DNA from 3 places in the Paraburkholderia sp. BGA-UO-ETr-F21 genome. Region 2 is predicted to be linked to each of the others. Evidence: riboswitches for the same ligand, from Rfam matches in the RefSeq annotation. Region 2 holds a riboswitch; each other region holds the start of a gene.
What was found. A riboswitch is a leader RNA that binds a small molecule or an ion and turns the genes downstream of it on or off. The one in region 2 is predicted to bind cobalamin.

Region 1: it holds a riboswitch for cobalamin, as region 2 does, so the genes downstream of both, cobG (precorrin-3B synthase) here and AC57B1_RS12950 (TonB-dependent receptor domain-containing protein) in region 2, are expected to answer to the same signal.
Region 3: it holds a riboswitch for cobalamin, as region 2 does, so the genes downstream of both, cobW (cobalamin biosynthesis protein CobW) here and AC57B1_RS12950 (TonB-dependent receptor domain-containing protein) in region 2, are expected to answer to the same signal.

Annotation. Positions count from the first base shown of each region.
Region 1 is NZ_JCAQOY010000036.1:103,566-105,825, reverse strand. Features, by position in the region: gene cobG (precorrin-3B synthase) at 1-1,119, opposite strand, end outside; cobalamin riboswitch at 1,172-1,350, opposite strand; gene cbiE (precorrin-6y C5,15-methyltransferase (decarboxylating) subunit CbiE) at 1,435-2,260, shown strand, end outside.
Region 2 is NZ_JCAQOY010000017.1:109,629-111,888, reverse strand. Features, by position in the region: gene AC57B1_RS12950 (TonB-dependent receptor domain-containing protein) at 1-979, opposite strand, end outside; cobalamin riboswitch at 1,071-1,327, opposite strand; gene AC57B1_RS12945 (ATPase) at 1,535-1,891, shown strand; gene AC57B1_RS12940 (cell division protein ZapA) at 1,888-2,202, shown strand.
Region 3 is NZ_JCAQOY010000001.1:83,684-85,943, forward strand. Features, by position in the region: cobalamin riboswitch at 1-209, opposite strand, end outside; cobalamin riboswitch at 277-557, shown strand; gene cobW (cobalamin biosynthesis protein CobW) at 777-1,868, shown strand; gene cobN (cobaltochelatase subunit CobN) at 1,875-2,260, shown strand, end outside.

The DNA.
Region 1 (2,260 bases), on a different contig from region 2:
CAGCACGCTTTGCCAGGGTGTGAAACGCAGTGTGCCGTTACCGTGCTGCTGGGACAGCGCGGCGAGGGCGCGCAGGGTGCCGGCGTCGAGGCGTCCGAGCGTTGGCTGGCCGCCTACGTGCGAGGCTCCGGGCCCCCGTTGAGGGTGGACGCCGAGGCGCAGGCTCGCATCGGCGGGCGCGGCTCGACGCCAGTGGGCCAGCGACGCGTCTCGCGTCAGCGGAAAATGGACGTACCGTTGAGCGTGATGCAAGAGCGCGTCGGCGCAATGGCCGGCTAGCAGGTGACGCATGCGCGTGGCGTCGGCGGGGGCGAGCTCGAGGAAGGTGAGCAGCAGCGCGCGCACCAGAGCGGGGACCTGTGAAGGCAGAACCGCGGCCAGTGCAGCCGTGCTGTGCGCACCGGGTTTTGCAGCAAGATCCGGCGAACCGGTATCGTCGTGCTGCGTTGGCGAGCCCGCGCACGCACTCGCGGGCGGACAACCCGCCAGCCCGAATACGAATCGCACGCCGTCAGACTCCTGCGACGCCGCCAGCCAGACATCGTGCGGATGATCCACTCTCGCGAGCCGTTCACCGCCGTCCAGCAGCAGCGCGAATTTCGGCGACAGCGCCGCGAAACGGGTTTCGCTTTGCAGCATCGAAAGCAAATCGGCGCACAGCGGGCGCGTGTCGAACAGGGCTGACGGATCGCGTCCGGCAGCGGGGCTGATCATCACGTTGCGCACGTCGTCGGCGGCGATTGCCGCTGCTGTGTCCGGTGCCTTCGCCGCGCCGCTCGACGGCCTCGGCCCGAGCCCGGCAGCCACGAGCGCCGCAATCAACGCCGCTTCGTCACCCGGCTTGACCCCACGCACCTGCAGATTTGCCCGATTGGTCAGCTCGATTGCCCCGGCAGCGTGACGTGCGCAGGCATCCGCGAGCGCGCGCGCCTGCGCCGCGCTCAACTCGCCGCCAGGCAGTTTGATGCGGCAAAGCCCGCCGTCGCGGGCGGCCACGATGCGCAGCAGCCCCGGACACGCCGAGGGCCGCGGCGTCGCGGCCGCGTCGGAGACAATGGTGGAAGGCGAAGCATGATTCAAGACGGACACCGGTTTAGCGTCGCGCGACGGCCCGAGCATGCCGTGAAGCGGCATGGCTGCGGCATCGGTACACCCCGCCCGATGTTGGCTGGCACGAACAGTCTCGCCGGCAGGTCTCCTGGCTGGCAGGTCATGGGCCGCCGCTGCCTTCCCGGTAGAGCCAGTGGCGTGGAGCGCAGGCGGACTCGCTGCATACAGTTGCGGGGGCAGCCACAGTGGCACTGTGTTCCCTCTTCGGCCCCGAAGGGCACCGGCGGCTGTATTATGCCTTTTTTCGAACAGCACAACGAGGCTGGGCGCTTTGATCGGCGCGGTACAGCGGACTATTTGAAGACACAGAATGAGGATGGGTGCATGCCGGCGTGGCTGACGGTGGTGGGCATAGGCGACGACGGTTTCGCCGGTTTGGGAAGGCCCGCGCGGCGTGCTTTGCTGGAAGCGTCGGTGGTCTACGGCGGCGAACGTCATCTGGCGATGCTGCCCGCGCGGCTCGCCGCGCGCCGTGCCGCGTGGCCGCGTCCGTTCGATCTCGCGCCTTTGCTGGCTGAGCGTGGCGGCGCAGTGTGCGTGCTGGCGAGCGGCGATCCGATGCTGTTCGGCGTGGGCGCGACGCTCGCGCGACAGTTGCCGGCAGGAGAGTTGCGCGTGCTGCCCGCGCCGTCATCGTTGTCGCTGGCCGCTGCGCGCCTCGGCTGGCCGTTGCAGGACGTCGCGACGGTGTCGCTGGTGGGCCGGCCGTTGGCGACGTTGAACGCGCATCTGCACGACGGCGCGCGCGTGTTCGTGCTGAGCGCGGACGGTCGCACGCCCGCCGCGCTCGCGGAGTTGCTCAACGCGCGCGGTTTCGGTGCGACCCGTATGAGCGTGCTGGAACACCTGGGCGGCGAGTTGGAGCGGCGCATCGACGGCCGTGCGGATCAATGGCCGGCGGGTGAGGTGGCCGCGCTGAATCTGATCGCACTCGACTGCCGTGCCACCGAGGGCGCGCCGCGTTTGCCGCTGACCTGCGGTTTGCCCGACGACGCCTTTCGCCACGACGGCCAGTTGACCAAACGCGATGTGCGCGCGATCACGCTCGCGCGTCTCGCGCCGGCGCCGGGCGAATTGCTGTGGGACGTGGGCGCGGGCAGCGGCTCGATCGGCATTGAATGGATGCGCGCGCATCCGACGTGCCGGGCGA
Region 2 (2,260 bases):
CGGTATCGAAGCGGCCGTTATAGACGCCGTTGGTGTTCGACACGCTGCGGTCGTCGCCTTCGGAGACGATGAAGTGAGTCGTCCACCAGTCGGTCAGCTTGCCGTTCGCGAACACCGAGACCTGGCGCACTTTGCTATACAGGTTGTTCAGATCGGTCGGCAGTCCGTACGCGTTGTCGTAGCTGTTGTTGCCGTTCGACTGGAAGTAGCTCGCGCCGGCATCCCATTTGTCGTTGAACTTGTGGCGCAACGAGGCCGAGATGCTCTCGTTCAGATAGCCGTTCGCATTCGGATTGGCGCCGGGCGCCTCACGCGGATTGAGCGATGAAAAGCCGTCGTCCTTCGAGCGCGCGAGCGAAATGCTGAAGGTCGTCTTGCCGTCTTTATCCAATGCGCCGTTCACGCCCGCCTGCTGCGTCTGCGTGTGATAGCTGCCGTAGCCGAGCGAAAAATTGAAACGCGGCGGATGGTCGCCGCCATCTTTCGTGAACACCTGCACCACGCCGCCGATCGCGCCGGAACCGTACAACGCCGACACGTTGCCGTTCACCACCTCGACGTGATCGACCTGGTCGAGCGGAATCTGCGCGAGTTGCGCGGAACCCAGGCTCACCGAATCGACGCGCACGCCGTCGATCAGCAGCAGCGATTGCGTCGACGAGGCTCCGCGCAGGAAGAGGCTCGTCGTCGAACCGGGGCCACCTGTACGCGAGATTTGCGCGCCTGGCGCGAGTTGCAGCAGGCCAGGCAAATCGGTCGCGGTGGTGTCGGCGAGATCCTGCTGGTCGAACAGCGCGGTCTGCGGGATCGCATCGGCGAGTGCCTGCGGCCCGCGCTCGGCGGTCACCACGATGGGCGACAACACTGCAGGCGACGCATCCACCGCCGACGCAGAAGATGAAGGGGCAGCTTGCGCGTGCGCAACGATCGGCAGGCCCGCGAAGGCAAGCAGCGCCGCACGAGCGATGGGGGACAGCATGGGGTGAAAGTCCTGTGGGTAGCGTGCGCGGCCTGCTTCCCCGCAGGCCGATGCGTAACGAGGCGCCCGCGTATTTAACATTTTCGCGCGTGACGTGCCTCTCCCTCTGGCCGGTATCCGGGCTGACGACATATCGATCCCGCCTTCCCACGCGTGACGCGCAGTGGCACACTCGCGAGTTGAACTTCCAACACGCGATCAGGATCGACTTGCATGACGAATGCGGTCGCTTACCGTTGCGGGGGCAGCGCAGGTTGGCGCGTTCTGGCGAACCGCGCCCCCTGCTTCCCGTTTAACTGCGCGCGCCGTTGAAAAGCGCACGCGGGCACCAGAGTGCGGCCAGTTTAGGAGCGGCCTCGGGGTCCGTCAAGAATGAGTGGGACCGCAGACTACCGTTCTGTTAAGTGCAGGCTATTGTCCGACGCACGAGTACTTTTTCATCATATGGTCGATAAAAGCCTGCACAAAGCAATGTTGTTACGTCTCGAAACGAGACAATTGTCGGAACCTGCGACATTCCGCGCTAAAATGCGATGTCTTTAGAGGACGCAGCACATGCTCACCGAACTCGAAACACTTTCACAGAATATCGGCAAGCTGATCGCGATCAGCCAACGCCACAATGAAGCGCGACTCGCGCTCGAAGAGCAGCTCGCCCAATCGCGCGCCGACGTCGAAGCCACGCGCACGGAACTTGCAATGCTGCGCGAGGAACGCAATGCGCTGCAGGCGGAACGCGACGCGCTGTCGGCAAAGATCGACGACGCCCAGGTGCGCCTGAATGCGATCCTCGAAAAGCTGCCGCGTGCCCGCGCAAACAGCGAGCCCGACAGCCAGCTCGATCTGCTCGAGCCCGCCCCGCACGAAGTCGAAGCGCAGAGCGACGAGACCCGCCACGGAGAAAATGCATGACCACCAAGCAGATCGAAGTATCGATTCTCGGCGTGCCCTATCGCCTCGCCTGCTCGCCGGAAACGGAAGGCGCGCTGCTTGAAGCGGTCGCACGCGTCGACGCCGAAATGTCGAAGATCCGTAACAACAGCAACGTGCGCGGCACGGATCGCATTGCTGTCATGGCTGCGCTGTCGCTGGCATCGGAACTGCTTCGGCTGCAATCGAGCGTGAGACACGGAGAAGCATTTCCCGCTGAGGAAATCCGGCGTACAATGCATCAAATGAACGAACAACTAGGTACTGTGATTCAGCAGTACAGCATGCAGTAAGTAACGTGTGTTATCGTGCGGCCGGTCCTGAGATCGGCGGCGGATTCAAACGGAGTGT
Region 3 (2,260 bases), on a different contig from region 2:
ATGCGCTTTGCCTTCCCGTCCGCATTCGTTGGAATGTCATGGACAGTGGCATCGAAAAAACGCATGCGCGGCGCGAGCTGAAAGACATCGCGCCGCAGGTCGCTTACCGTTGCGGGGACAGCACAGGTTGAGCGCATAAAGCGCGGCCTGTTTCCCGTTTAACTGCACACGCGAATGCATGTGCGGGCACCAAACGCGCGCATACGATAGCACATGGCGTCCCGCCCGATAAGCGCTTGCGGCTTGCGTTTCCTTGACGGCACCGGGCCGCGGGCCTACACTCGCACGCACTTTGGTGCTCGTGTGCGCGCTCGTGCGCATGCAGTTAAACGGGAAACAGGGTGCCCGCCTGCCATGGATCGGGTCAACCTGTGCTGCCCCCGCAACGGTAAGCGAAATGTGATGCTACGGTAAGTTCCTTAGCGCCACGGAGCCGGCTTCGATGTCCACGCGCAAGGCCGCGTCGGCATATCACCACTGGGCGAGAAATCACTCGCCCGGGAAGGGGAAGCGGCGCTTTCGCCAGCCCGGATACCGGCCAGAATACGAAGGGCGAACGCCGCGGGGATGCGGCGGTGCGTTCATGATCTCATTCCCGCTTCCTGTTTTTCTGTTGTCGCGGCAACCCGTCGTTCGTCCCCGTGTTGTGTTGTCGTTCTGGCTCGCTGGGCTTACGCGCCGCTTACCCGGCTACCCGGCCGATGCACGCAGACGCGCAGACAGACACACAAAAACACGCCGGCGTGCACGTGCAACTCCTACGGATGGACCTCACGATGCAAACTCAAATGCGCAAGATCCCCGTCACCATCGTCACGGGCTTTCTCGGCAGCGGCAAGACCACGCTGCTGCGGCACATTCTTCAGCATGCGGGCGGCAAGCGCATCGCGGTGATCGTCAACGAGTTCGGCGAACTCGGTATCGACGGGGAAATTCTCAAGGGTTGCGGAATCGGTTGCGATGAAAACGGCGTCGAAACCGAAGGCCAATTGTATGAACTCGCCAACGGGTGCCTGTGCTGCACCGTGCAGGAAGAGTTCTTTCCTGTGATGGAAAAACTCGTCGAGCGCCGCGATCAGATCGATCACGTGCTGATCGAGACGTCGGGGCTCGCGTTGCCCAAGCCGCTGGTGCAGGCTTTCAACTGGCCGCAGATCAAGAACAGCTTTACCGTGGATGCCGTGGTCACCGTGGTGGACGGCCCGGCTGCGGCGAGCGGTCAGTTCGCCGACAACCCCGTCGCCGTGGATGCACAACGCAAGGCCGATCCGAATCTCGACCACGAATCGCCGTTGCACGAACTGTTCGAAGATCAGTTGTCCGCCGCCGATCTGGTGATTCTGAACAAGACCGATTTGCTCGACGACGCGCAGCAAAACGCGGTCGAGCTGGTGATTCGCGAAGAGATTCCGCTGCAAGTGAAGATCGTGCGCGCGCAGATGGGCCGGCTCGATCTGCATACGTTACTGGGGCTCGAAGCCGCCTCGGAAGAGACGATCCACCTGCGCCACGATCACCACGGTTCCGCCGAAGACGCCGACCACCATCACGACGAATTCGATTCGGTGGTCGTGCAGGCGAATGCGCTCTCGCGCGAAGCAGTGATCGCTGCGCTGCAAGGGCTCGTCGAAACGAATACGATCTACCGCGTCAAAGGGTTCGCGGCGCTGCCGGGCGCGGCGATGCGCCTCGTGATTCAGGGCGTGGGCCGCCGCTTCGACAGCTATTTCGATCGACGCTGGCAGGCCGGCGAAAGCGGCCCGAGCCGCTTCGTGCTGATTGGCGAGGATCTCGATCAGGCCTCGTTGCAGCGTGCGTTCGACGAGGCGCTAGGCGTGCCGTCGAGCGTCGAAACGCAACAGGCGTAAGCGCTCATGCATCTGCTGCGCACCACGCCGGGCGGTTTCGTCGACGATACACAAGGCGTGATCCGTATCGATCAGCAGCCCGCCGACATCGTCGTGCTCAGCTCCGCCGATACCACGCTGTCGTTGCTCGCGAGCGTGATTGCGCGCATGGGTGAAGGTTTCCCAAGCGTGCGGCTCGCAAACGTCACGTATTTGCGGCAACCGGCCTCGGTCGATTTCTACGTCGAAGACGTCTTGCAGCACGCGCGTGTGGTGGTGGTCGATCACCTCGGCGGCGAAGCGTATTGGCCTTACGGTATCGAGCAGGTGGTGGCGCTCGCCGAGCGCAAGCAGCAGACGCTCGCGATGTTCTCCGGCGATTTGCAGGAAGATCCGAACCTGCTCGCGCGCAG